2 linked regions of the Azospira inquinata genome follow. The protein of the gene in region 1 interacts with the protein of each later gene in a pairwise test. Links are inferred from orthologs where the notes say so. Each region holds a gene or a part of one and is shown on either strand. Other genes may lie near its edges. The genes, in order: Azoinq_RS10210 and Azoinq_RS00910.

The links.
Region 2: the proteins of Azoinq_RS10210 (region 1) and Azoinq_RS00910 interact in binary tests that used the Escherichia coli proteins (3 or more experiments, as listed by UniProt). The link is inferred for Azospira inquinata from one-to-one orthologs.

What each region holds. Positions count from the first base shown.
Region 1 is NZ_CP064782.1:2,229,456-2,235,507, forward strand. Bases 1-2,863 are described here. They hold Azoinq_RS10210 (aminopeptidase P N-terminal domain-containing protein), read right to left. Parts: upstream 2,162-2,863; coding sequence 839-2,161; downstream 1-838. Other genes in these bases: Azoinq_RS10205 (FAD-dependent monooxygenase), read right to left, coding at 1-849; murU (N-acetylmuramate alpha-1-phosphate uridylyltransferase MurU), read right to left, coding at 2,197-2,863. Also shown: more of murU, read right to left, coding at 2,864-2,883; Azoinq_RS10220 (aminoglycoside phosphotransferase family protein), read right to left, coding at 2,893-3,891; LPS assembly protein LptD, read left to right, coding at 3,982-6,052.
Region 2 is NZ_CP064782.1:206,016-212,104, forward strand. What follows is about bases 2,221-5,120. They hold Azoinq_RS00910 (aminoacyl-histidine dipeptidase), read left to right. Parts: upstream 2,221-2,867; coding sequence 2,868-4,373; downstream 4,374-5,120. Other genes in these bases: Azoinq_RS00900 (DUF2726 domain-containing protein), read right to left, coding at 2,221-2,270; Azoinq_RS00905 (nucleotide pyrophosphohydrolase), read right to left, coding at 2,433-2,801; Azoinq_RS00915 (hypothetical protein), read left to right, coding at 4,717-4,992; Azoinq_RS00920 (YXWGXW repeat-containing protein), read right to left, coding at 5,083-5,120. Outside these bases: Azoinq_RS00890 (LysR family transcriptional regulator), read left to right, coding at 100-993; Azoinq_RS00895 (BON domain-containing protein), read right to left, coding at 1,268-1,582; more of Azoinq_RS00900, read right to left, coding at 1,785-2,220; more of Azoinq_RS00920, read right to left, coding at 5,121-5,502; Azoinq_RS00925 (heavy metal response regulator transcription factor), read left to right, coding at 5,813-6,089. UniProt on the Escherichia coli protein: Dipeptidase with broad substrate specificity. Requires dipeptide substrates with an unblocked N-terminus and the amino group in the alpha or beta position.

The sequences.
Region 1 (6,052 bases):
GACCAGGGTGGGGCGCACCCGCAAGGCCAGGGGAAAGTGGGAGCGGGGGCCCACGGCGGTAAAGCGGTGGCGCTGGCCGAAGCGTTCCTGGAGCACGGCCAGGAAGGCGGTGTCGTCCAAAGCCAGGAGGCTGTCTGCTTCCTTTTCCCTGACGGTGAACACGATGGCGAAACCGTCCTCCAGGGGCAGGAGGGCCAGGGGGCCGCCGGGGGTGAAGCGTTCCCAGGCCCGGCCACCGTGGCTGCCCTCAATGCGGACCTCGGCCAGCAGGGCCTGTTGGCCGTATTCCCGCACCGGCACCTCCGGGTCGTCGTAGGGCGTGCCTTCCCCGTGCACCAGCAGGGGGGCGCGGAGGATCGTGTTCCCGGTGGGGCCGGTGAGCTGGACGGTCATGGCCCCGTCTTGGGCTTCAACCCGGGTGACCTGGTGGCCATGCCAGAGACTGAGGCCAGGAGCCGTATCCAGCCGGGCGTCCAGGGCCTGGGCCACGGCACCGTAGCGCAGCACGTAGCCCAGGGCGGGAAGCCCGTAATCCCGGGCATGCATCAGGGTGCGACCAAAGCCGCCCCGCTGGGAGACGTGGATTTCTTCGATGGGGGTGGCGGCGGCCGTGTTCCAGGCGTCCAGTTGCCCCAGGAGCTGGCGGGCGCCGTGGGACAGGGCCAGGGCCCGGGGGTCGCCCCCGTAACTGCCCCGGGGGGCTTTATCCACCAGAGCCACCCGGCGACCGCCCCGGGACAGGGCCAGGGCCAGGGTCATACCCACCGGCCCGGCCCCCAGAATGATGATTTCCGGTGCTTCCCGGGGGGCGGCTGGGGTGTCCTGGCTGGTCTGGGGCTCAGGCGTCATGGCGCATCACCGCTTCAATGTCCGCCACGGTCTTGGGGGCGGTGGTGTAAACCGCACAGCCGTCGGCGGTAATGAGAATGTCGTCCTCAATGCGGATACCGATGCCCGCCAGCGCTTCGGGCACTCCCGGGCCCGGGCGCAGGTAGAGGCCCGGTTCCACGGTGACGGTCATGCCCGGTTGGAGCAAGGTCCAGCTGTCCCCGTCCTTGTAGGGGCCCGCGTCGTGCACATCCAGGCCTACCCAGTGGCCGGTGCGGTGCATGTAGAAACGTTTGTAGTCCCCATTCTCCAGCAGGCCGTCCACGCTGCCCTGGAGTAGGCCCAGATCCACCATCCCCTGGGTCAAGACCCGGACGGTGGCTTCATGGGGCGTCATAAACGGTACCCCGGGCCGGGAGGCGGCGATGGCGGCGGCCTGGGACGCCAGGACGATTTCATAGACGTCCTTCTGCACCGAGGTGAAACGGCCGCTCACCGGGAAGGTCCGGGTGATGTCCGAGGCGTAGCCTTCCACTTCGCAGCCCGCGTCGATGAGCACCAGATCCCCGTCTTTCAAGGCCTGGTGATTGCTGTCGTAGTGCAGGGTACAGGCGTTCCGGCCGCCTGCCACAATGGGATTGAAGGAGTGGCCGTCGGCGCCCAGGCGGCGGAATTCGTAGCTCAGTTCCGCTTCCAGCTGGTATTCCATCATCCCCGGGCGGCAGGCCCGCATGGCCCGCAGGTGCCCGGCGGAGCCGATGGCGGCGGCTTTGCCCATGACGGCGATTTCGTGGTGATCCTTGACCCGGCGCATGGCGTCCAGGCGGGAGCGCAAATCCCGAATTTCTTCCGGGGCCCGCTTGCCAGCCCGGGCCTGGGCCCGCACCCCGTTCAAGGCCGTGGCGATGCGCTCATCCCAGGCACTGTCGTGGCCCAGGGAGTGCCACAGGGTGGGGCGGTCCGCCATCAGTTCCGGCAGACGGGCGTCCAGTTCATTGATGGAATAGGCGGCGTCGAAGCCGAAGGCCGTCCGGGCCCCTTCCGGGCCGTAGCGGAAGCCCTGCCAGATTTCCTGTTCTTCATCCTTGTCCCGGCAGAAGAGAATGCTCTGGGGGGCTTCCCCCGGGTGGCGGGGGCCGGCCAGGACCAATACGGCTTCTGGCTCGGGGAAGGCGGTGAGATACCAGAAATAGGAATCCGCCCGGTAAGGGTGGTAGTTATCCCGGTTGCGGGGGCGTTCAGGGGCGGTGGGGATGATCGCTAGCCCGGCGCCCATGTCCGCCAGCAGGCGGGTCCGGCGGGCAGCGTAGGGGGCAAGGTGGGAAGGATGCATGGAAAATGTCCTGGCAAAAGGTCCGGGGATAAAAATTAGGGGGCGGAAGGGGCGGCGAGTTCCCGGTCCAGGCTGGCCAGCCGTTCCGGGGTGCCCACGTCTTCCCAGCGACCCGGGTGTAATTCGCCCCCCAGACGGTGGCCGTCGGCGGCCTGGCGCAGCAGGGGCGCCAGCTTGGCCCCCTGATGGGGCGGGGTGTGGGCGAACAGGGCCGGATGGTAAACCCCCAGGCCGCTGTAGGTGTAGCGCACCGGCCCGGTGTTACCCACCTGGCCCCGGTCATCCAGGGCAAAATCCCCCTGGGGATGGTGGGGCGGGTTGGGCACCAGGACGATGTGGGCTAGGTTGGTACCCAGGTCCAGCTGCCGGGCCCGGGCGAAGGGCCAATCGCAATACACGTCCCCGTTAACCACGAGAAAGGGCTCGTCCCCCAGGAGGGGGAGGGCGGTGGCAATGCCTCCGGCGGTTTCCAGGGCTCCGGGGGGTTCGGGAGAGTAGGCGATGTGCAGGCCCCAAGCCTGGCCCTGGCCCAGGGCGGCTTCGATCTGGGCGCCCAGGTGGGCGTGGTTGATCACCACTTCCCGGAACCCGGCGGCGGCCAGACGTTCCAGGTGCCAGACGATGAGGGGTTTGCCTCCCACGGCCAGGAGGGGCTTGGGGGTGTGGTCCGTGAGGGGGCGCATGCGTTCCCCCCGTCCGGCGGCCAGAATCATGGCTTTCATGGGCCGATCCTAGAAGGTGTAACCCACCTGGCTGACGCTGGGTTCCAACTCTTCCAGCAGGCGCCAGAGGGGGCGCAGCTCCCCGTAACGTTCGCAGGTGCGGCGCAGGTAGGCCATGACCCGGGGCATATCCGCCAGGTAGCCGTCCTTGCCATCCCGGTGATAGAGCCGGGCGAAAATGCCTAGAACCTTGAGCTGGCGCTGGGCCCCCATCCACTCGTAATCCCGGTAGAAGTCGTCGAAGGCGGCGGGCACGGGCAGCTTGGCCCGGCGGGCCAGTTCCCAGTAGCGGATCACCCAATCCAGCTCCTGTTCTTCCTCCCAGCTGATATAGGCGTCCCGGAACAGGGAGACGGGATCGTAGGTGAGGGGGCCGTACACCGCGTCCTGGAAGTCGATGATTCCCGGATTAGGGTCGCTGACCATGAGGTTGCGGGAGTGGTAATCCCGGTGCACATAGCCCTGGGGCTGGGCCAGTACATTGGCCAGGAGCTTCTCCTTGGCGGTCTGCCAGACCTTTTCCTGGGCCGGGGTGAGGGTTTTGCCCAGGTGTTTGTTCACATACCAGTCGGGGAACAGATCCAGTTCCCGTTCCAGTAGGGGCCGGTCATAGGCGGGCAAGACCCCGGGCTGGCTGGCTTGCTGGATGCGGACCAGGGCGGTGAGGGCCTCCCCGTAAAGGGCCGGGGCGTTGTCCTGGTTCAGTACGGCGAGATAGGTGGTGTTGCCCAGGTCGGAGAGCATGAGAAAGCCCAGTTCCAAGTCCTGGGCCAGCACCCGGGGCACATGGACCCCAGCGGCGGCAAACAGGGCCCCCACCTTCAGCCAGGGGCGGCAGTCTTCATGGCCCGGCGGGGCATCCATGACAATCAGGGAAGGCCGTTCGTCGGCGAATTGGAGGCGGAAGTAACGGCGAAAACTGGCGTCCGCGGAAGCGGGTTGAATGTCCAGGGATTCTCCCGGGTACTGGCGGGCAATCCAGTCCCGCAGCAGCTGATTGCGCGGCATGCCGCTTCTCCTTCAAGGGTTAATGCTAAAATGGCGCGATTTTAGCACCCGCGCCGGGCCTTCTTCCCCGGGCTAGAAAACGAATATTCCATGGTATTTCCCCGACGCCCGCTGGCACTTTTGATTTGCTGTGGCTTTGCCGGGGCCGTCGGCGGCCCCCTGGCGGCAACGGCCCAGGCCGGTACTCTGCCGCCCCTGGCGGTGGATCCGGCTCTGCTCGGCCTGCCCCCCTTACCTCCCAAAGCCACCGATCTGGCGCCGGCCCGCGCCGTGGTGCAGCCCGTGACGGCGGCCCCCCTTCCCGCTGCTAGCCCCCTGCCGGAAAGCGCGCCAGTTGCTCCAGCGCCAGCCCCAGCACGGCAGCCCCGGACTGTCGCCCCCGAAAGCAGCGCCGATCTGCCCCAGGCCGCTCCGCCCCGCCGTTCCCGCAAGACGGCCGCGTCCCGGCCCACGCCGGTGGCCGGACCAGCCCCGCTTCCCCAAGCCCAGCCAGCCGTTCCGGCAGCCACCGTGGCTGCTCCTGAGCCCGCCGTGGGGGAGGAAACGCCTCTGGACGTGAGTACCAATCTGCCCCTGGCCATGCGCCGGGCGGAGGATGAGAGCGGGGAAAATGCCCGGCTCACCGGAGCGGATACGGGCCCGGGCCTCTCCCTGCGCCTCGCTAAGTCCATGCCCCCCCTGCCCAAAAACGGGGATGCCCGTCCCACCTTCCTGGCGGCGGACAAAATGTACGGAGTCAATGACCGGGAATCCGTGCTGGAAGGCAACGGAGAACTGCGCCGCTACGGTTCCGTACTCACCGCCGACAAAATGACCTTCCATCAGGTGGAAGACGAGGTGGATGCGGAAAGCAACGTGGTGCTGACCCAGGAGAACAGCGTCATTTCCGGGCCAAAATTACACATGAAGCTGGGGGACAAGATTGGGGCGTTCCAAAGCCCCAGCTATACCTTCCAGCAAGAAGTGACCCAGGAAATCATGGGCCAGCCCATGACCGTGGGTAAGGTGTACGGCAAAAAAATCGTGGAGGGCCGGGGCCAGGCCGATTCCATCGATTTCCAGGGGGAAGACCATTACCAGTTGAACAATGCCACCTATACCACCTGTAAGCCGGGCAATGATGACTGGTATCTGAAAACCGATACCCTCAACCTGGATTACGAACGGGAAGTAGGGGAAGGCCGGGCTAGCACCTTGTACTTCAAGGATAAGCCCATTTTTTATGTGCCTTCCATGGACTTTTCCTTAGCGGACAAACGCCAGTCTGGCCTGCTGCCCCCTACCATCGGCAGTACCTCCACCGGGGGCATGGACATCACCCTGCCCTATTACTGGAATATCGCTCCCAATTACGACGCAACGGTAATCGGTCGGGAAATCACCAAGCGAGGTTTGCAACTGGGGACGGAGGTTCGCTATCTGAACTACGGCTATAACGGTACCTTCCGTTATGAGAATCTGCCCCAGGACAAGCTGGCGGGAATGACTCGGAGCGCGTTGTTCTGGCAGCATAATCAAACCTTTGCGAATGGCTTCTCCGGCCGCTTGGATATCAATAAGGTCTCCGACGACAACTACTTTACTGACTTGTCCAGTCGCATTGGCATTGCTTCCCAGAGCAATCTGGCCCGGGAAGGTAACCTCTTTTACAATTCCACTTGGTGGAATGCCCAGGCCCGGGTGCTCCATTACCAGACCTTGCAGACGGACCCGGCCAATCCGGTGACCAAGCCCTACAGTCTGCAACCCCAGCTGACCCTGAATGCCCGCCGCCCCGATTACCTGGGGGGCACGGATGTGGCCCTGTACGGCCAATACACGGACTTTGAGCATCCCACCTTTGACGTGGGCAAGCGGACCGTGCTTTATCCCCAGCTGTCCCTGCCCATGGTCACTTCCGGGTATTACGTCACCCCCAAGATCGGGCTGCACATGACCCGCTACGATCTGACCCGGCGTACCACCACGGGGGACGACAATGTTACCCGGGATCTGCCCATTTTCAGTGTGGATGCGGGGGCCACCTTTGAACGGCCCCTGGCCGTCTTTGGCCGGGATTACGTCCAGACCCTGGAACCCCGGCTGTACTACCTGAATGTGAAGGCCAAAAACCAGGACAACATTCCCCTCTTCGATACGGGGTTGGCGGACTTTAATTTCG
Region 2 (6,089 bases), 2.0 Mb from region 1 along the record:
GAAATTTGTTGGGAATTTGGCGGGATAGAGATTTCATTTTCACGACCCAGCCGCTATAACACCAATATCATTTATAGCCACTACCCATACCGAATTCATATGCCTAGTCTCAAGCAAATTCGCTATTTCCTCGCCGTGGCTGACCAGGGGGGCTTTACCCAAGCGGCCGCCGCCCTGTTTGTGGCCCAACCCGCGTTGAGCCGTCTGGTGGCCCAGCTGGAAGGGGAGCTGGGCTTTCCCCTTTTGGAACGTTTGCCCCGGGGGGTTCGCCTGACCCCGGCGGGTGCGGTGTACCGGGAAAGGATTCGCCCAATCCAGGACATGCTGGCCATGGCGGCAGAAGAAGGGGGACAGTTGGCCCGGGGAGAAGGGGGCGTGCTGCGCCTGCTCCACTCCAGCTCCACCCCCGCCACCAGCCTCCTGCCCGCCATGGAGCGCTTTCTGGCCACATCGCCCCAGGCCCGCATTGAACTGGACCGCATGGCTTCAGAAAGCCAGTTGGGAGAAGTGGGAGAGGGAAAAGCGGATATGGGCCTCATCCGCCTCCCCGTACTGGGCCAGGATCCCCGGGTCAAACTAGTGGAATTGCCCCGGGAGCGGCTGTGGTGTGCCCTGCCCGCCGGGCACCGGTTTGCCGGGCGAAAAGACCTGCCCCTCGCCGATCTGGCCCTGGAGCCCTTTGTCTCGGCGGTCCATCGGGAACGGGGCGGCCTGGCCCGGCGCGTCACCGACCTGTGTCTGAGCCAGGGCTTTGTGCCCAAGCTGGCCAAAGTCATTTCCCGCAAGACCTCCATGCTCAACCTGGTTGCGGCAGGCTACGGGGTGGCGATAGTCCCGGAGGCGATGAAAACCCTGGCCCCTCCCGGGGTGGCCTATGTGCCCCTGAGGGATGGGGAGGGCCATACGACCAGCGCCCTGGTTCTCCCCCAGTCCCCTACCCCTTTGGCCCAGAAATTCGCCGCCCTGGTCTTGAATCCCCCGCCTGTGCCATGAAAAACCACCGCCTTGTAGGCCGGGTATTTTCCCTTTGGAACAAGGATTGATCGGGCTACCGGGAATCGGCCCATGGCGGCCAGAGGTAGCCTTGCCCGGGGAAAGGAATCGGAAGTCCCTTATCCCCCTGTGGGTGAAAAAAAAGAGAGGGAATACCCCCCACCCGGGCAGAAAAGCCCCAAGGCAAGGCCTTCCCAGCGCCCCCAAAGCCTGCCGCTTCCCCAAACAAAAAAAGGCCGGGAAACCCCGGCCTTTTATCCCAGTGACGAAAAACTCAGTCGTGCTTGGGGGTCATGTCGTTCATGACATATTTCACCCCAGGCACTTTCTGCACTTCCAGGGCGATTTTGTAGAGGGTGGGACCGTCTTCCACCAGACCGGAGAGGGTCACTTCCGCGTTTTTGCTGGTGATTTTCAGGCCATCCGCCTTGAATTCCGGGTGCGCCGCCAGGGCCGTTTTCACGGAAGACACCAGGGCTTCGTCGCTGGTGGCCCCATCAGCGGTCTGGGCCTGGGCGGAAGCGGTAAAGGGAACGGCGGAAAAGCCAAGGGCAGCCAACAGGGCGGCCATGGGAAGAGCGTTCTTCATCGCGGAAAGTCCTTTGCAGTGCGGGTTAAGTGAGGAGCTGCCCGTGTTCCAGTGCTATCGGGCTAAGCCCGGCTATTGTCTGGAATGGATGTTGCAGAAAAATGACGGAGAGTAATGTCTGCCCTGCCCCATCCGTAGGCTCTCGATTGGCGCCCTGCTCCATCCCCGCCCTGGGGGCAAAACCTCTTGTCCTCCCCTCCGCTCAAGCGGCGGATGCCTGGGGCGCCGCCACGCCAAAGTCCTGGCGCAGTTGTTCCATGGAGGGCTTGGCCTTGGAGGAATAGCGCAGGGTCCGGTAACCCGCCTGGGCCGTCAGCTCATCCCGCTTGGCGTCCTTGGTTTGGGAATGGGTGCGGTCATCCAATTCCACCAGGGCCAGCACTTTGAATTGGTCATCCACCACCACAAAATCCACGATTTTCTGAGCAATGGAGCCCCGGGCCGACCAGAACTCCTTGCCTTTCCGGTCACCCACGGGTTCCATCAGGGCTCCCATCGCCACCTGGGGAAATACTTGGAACGGCAGGGCAGTTTTCAGCCGGTTGAAGAATTCCTGTTCATTGGCGGTCAGAATTCCTTTGGGGACATATCGCCCCTCTCCTTTTTGACTCTCGCCCTTCTCTCCCTTGGTCTTCGCTCCAGAAGCAAAAGCCAGAACAGCCACCAGTAACACCACCAAAATCATCATGGAAGACGACATAAACTCCCCACTTTCATTAAGTCGGAATTAGCTTGGGTGAAATTGCCAGAGGACCGCTCAATCCTCATTCGGCCCCTTCAGCATCCAAGCAGCATTTTATGCCTCAGTAATGATCCTGATAAAACAAAAGCCCCTGAACCCGTTGCCGAATTACTTCCCCTTCAACTCCGTATACTTGGCCCGGCTCCCCTTGCACAACGCCACCGGGTATTTCTTGGCGTTTTTCTCCAATTTGGCCAAAGCCGCCTGCTTTAAATCCAGGCTGGCTTTGTCCGCCACCAGCAGCAAATAAAGCAATACATCGGCGCATTCGTCGGCCAGGGCTTCCCGGCTGGTGGGGTCCAGGGGCAGGGCCGCCACTTCGGCGTCGCTTTTCCATTGGGTGAGTTCTAAAAGCTCCCCCGCTTCCAGGTTCAAGGACACGATCAGGTGGCGCAGGGTGTGGAATTGGGCCCAGTCCCGTTCGTCCCGGAAGCGGCGCAGCCTTTGGGTGAGGTCCTGGATATCTGATATGGTCATGGCTTTCTTCAATTTCATGCCCGGTGGGCAAAGGCGCCATTATGGCGCCGCCCCGGGCCCGTTGCCATGAACGCTAAAGATTCCACCCCCCTGGTCCACGCCCCTTTTAATACCCTGGAGCCCCGCTCCGTCTGGGCCCATTTCCAGACACTGTGCGATACCCCCCGCCCCTCCAAACACGAAGCCGCCATTCGGGATCGGCTGGCGGATTGGGGTCGGGCCCGGGGGCTAACGGTAGAAATTGACCCGGTGGGCAACCTGATTCTGCGCAAAGCCGCCGCCCCGGGCCGGGAAAAAGCGCCGGGGGTGGTACTGCAAGGCCACCTGGACATGGTCTGCCAGCAGAATGGGGAGGGCGGCCACGACTTTCATCGGGACCCGATTCAGGCGGAGGTGGAAGAAGGCTGGCTCCTGGCCCGGCACACCACCCTGGGGGCGGACAACGGCCTGGGGGTGGCTCTGGCCCTGGCCGCCCTGGGGGCGGATGACCTGGATCACGGCCCCCTGGAAGCCCTGTTCACCGTGGATGAGGAAGCGGGCATGGGCGGCGCCCTGGGCCTGGCCCCGGGCCGCCTGGAAGGCCGTTACCTGCTCAATATCGACACGGAAGAATGGGGACAGCTCTACCTGGGCTGCGCCGGTGGGGTGGATGTGAATGTGAGCCAGACCCTGGCCACCCGGGCCCCGGCCCCCGGTGAACAGGCCTACCGCATTACCCTGGCCGGGCTGGTGGGGGGCCATTCGGGCATCGACATCCACAAGGAACGGGGCAACGCCATCAAGCTCCTGGTGCGCCTCCTGGCCGAATTGACCCAAACCCCGGAATGGGCCGACCTGGGCCTGGCCGTCCTCATCGGCGGTGCCGCCCGCAACGCCCTGCCCCGGGAAGCCCGGGCCCGGGTGGTGCTGGCTGGCGCCGACCGGGCGGCCCACCTGCAAGACGCCCTGGCCCGCTACCAGGCCCTGTTCCGGGAAGAACTGGCGGGGGTGGATGGGGGGCTGACCCTCACCCTGGAAGCGGTGGACCTGCCCCAACGCATCCTGGAAAACACCGCCCGGCAAGGGCTCCTGGCCGCCCTGGGGGCCGCGCCCCACGGCGTGCGGCGCTGGAGCCAGCAACTGCCCGGGGTGGTGGAAACCTCCAATAATCTGGGAGTCCTGGCCCTGCGGGAGGGGGAATTCAGCGCCAATTTCATGGTCCGCTCCCTGCGGGATTCGGGCAGCCGGGCCCTGGCCGGGGAAATCGCCGGGCTCTTCCGCCTGGCCGGGGCCCAGGCCACCATCGCCGACGGCTACGCCGCCTGGCAGCCCAACGCCGCCTCCCCCCTCCTGGCCCTGGCCCAGGGGGTCTATGCCAAGCGCTTCGGTGCCCCGGCCCAGGTTCAGGTGATCCACGCGGGCCTGGAATGCGGCATCATCGGCGCCAAATATCCGGACCTGGACATGATTTCCTTCGGCCCCACCATCCGGGGCGCCCACGCCCCCGGGGAGCGGGTGGAAATCGCCACGGTGGACGCCTGCTGGACCTACCTGAAAGACATGCTGGCCGCCCTGGCTGTCCGGACCAACTGACGGCCCTCCCCAGCCAGCCCTTGGGAAGAGGCCCGACCTGTGGGCTTCTCCCGGGGGCCAAAAGGAAGAAGTCCGTCTTTCTTGGCTGACAGGATGTTTTTTGGGGGCCGGGGTAGTGCCCTACCAGAGCTCCGCCCCCCAGGGGCGCCCGCTTCTGCCGCCTCTGCCGCCTCTGCCGCTTCTGCCGCTTCTGCCGCTGATTCCGCCTGTTCCGCCTGTTCCGCCTGTTCCGCCTGAACTGTCTGAAGCAGCCTCTAACTTCCCGAGCCCCCGCCCCGTCATAAGCCGGTCAGCTAATCCGGTTAGCCTGAATTTTTCCCTAGCCCTCACCGGAGGATGTTCCATGCAAGCGTTCGCCAAACTGCTCGGTGGCGCGGCCCTGGCCGCCGCCTTCAGCCTGCCTGCCCTGGCCCAGACCCCACCGGCGCCCCCCGGGCCGCCCCCGGCGGGCCCCAATTTCGCCCAGCACAAACAGGAAATGCTGCAACACCTCCAGGCCCGCATTCAGGCCCTGCAAGGCACGGTGAATTGCGTCCAGAGCGCGGCCAATCCGGAAGCCCTGCGTAGCTGTCGGGAGCAGGAAAAAGCCCAGATGGAGCAGCTGCGCCCCCGGCGCTAAGCCTTTCTCCGCCCCGCGTTTCATCCCCATTTCCGCCCAAGCCCGGAGAGCCGCCAGCAGCGGCCCTCCGGGCTTTTTCATGGGCCGGGCCTAACGGGGGCCGTGCCAGCCGGGCCGATCCCCGTCCCAATGCCGATCCCCGTGATGCCATTCCGGCGGTGGGGGCGACCGGCGAGCCCGTACCTCCCAATGTTCGGGCACGTAATGCCAATGGGGGCCCCGGGGCTCCCAGCGGCCCGGCGCGTAGACATAGCCGGGCCGTTCCCCCATCCAGCGCCCGGCCACCCAGAAGTAGCGGTAACCGTCCCAGGCCCAGTAGCCGGGCGCCCACACATAGCCGTAGCGGGGCGCCGGCACCACTTCCACCCGGGCTGGCGGCGGGGGCGTTCCCAGATCCACCACCACCGGGCCGGAGCGCACCTGTAAATCCCAGGCGCCAGCCCAGGCCGTTCCGCCTGCGGCGGAGCAGGCCAGACAAAGGGCCAGGGCCCGCCATGTCATTCTTTTCATCATCCGTCTCCTTATTCGCCCCGGGGGGCGCTTCGTGCTCTCGGCGGCCTGGGTAGGATTCCAAATCCCGGCGCCGCCACGGCCGCCCCAGGGCGGCCCTCTTCCCTTAACGGCCCGCCCCGGCTCCGGCGGGACAGGGAACATGTAAGGTTTTGCCAAGACTTGTAAGCAAATGTGGCCCGCCGGGGCGATTCGGGGACGGGTGGTCCGGGTGGCCAAACCAGGCCAGCCCCGGATTACAGCCTTGTAATCCCCCCGGGCCGCCCTTTCCGCCACAATAGGAGCTGGCGCAACCAAGGGAGAACGGGCGGTGAAAATCCTGGTGGTGGAAGACGAACCCAAAACCGGAGACTATCTGCGGCAGGGGCTGGAAGAAGCGGGCTTTGCCGTGGATCTGGCCCGGGACGGGGATACGGGCCTGACCCTGGGCCTGGAAGAACCCTACGACCTCATGGTCCTGGATGTGATGCTGCCGGGCCGGAACGGCTGGGAAATATTGCAGGCGGTGCGCCGGGTGAAACCGGAGGTGCCCGTGCTTTTCTTGAGCGCCCGGGACCAGATCGAGGATAGGGTGAAGGGCCTGGAGC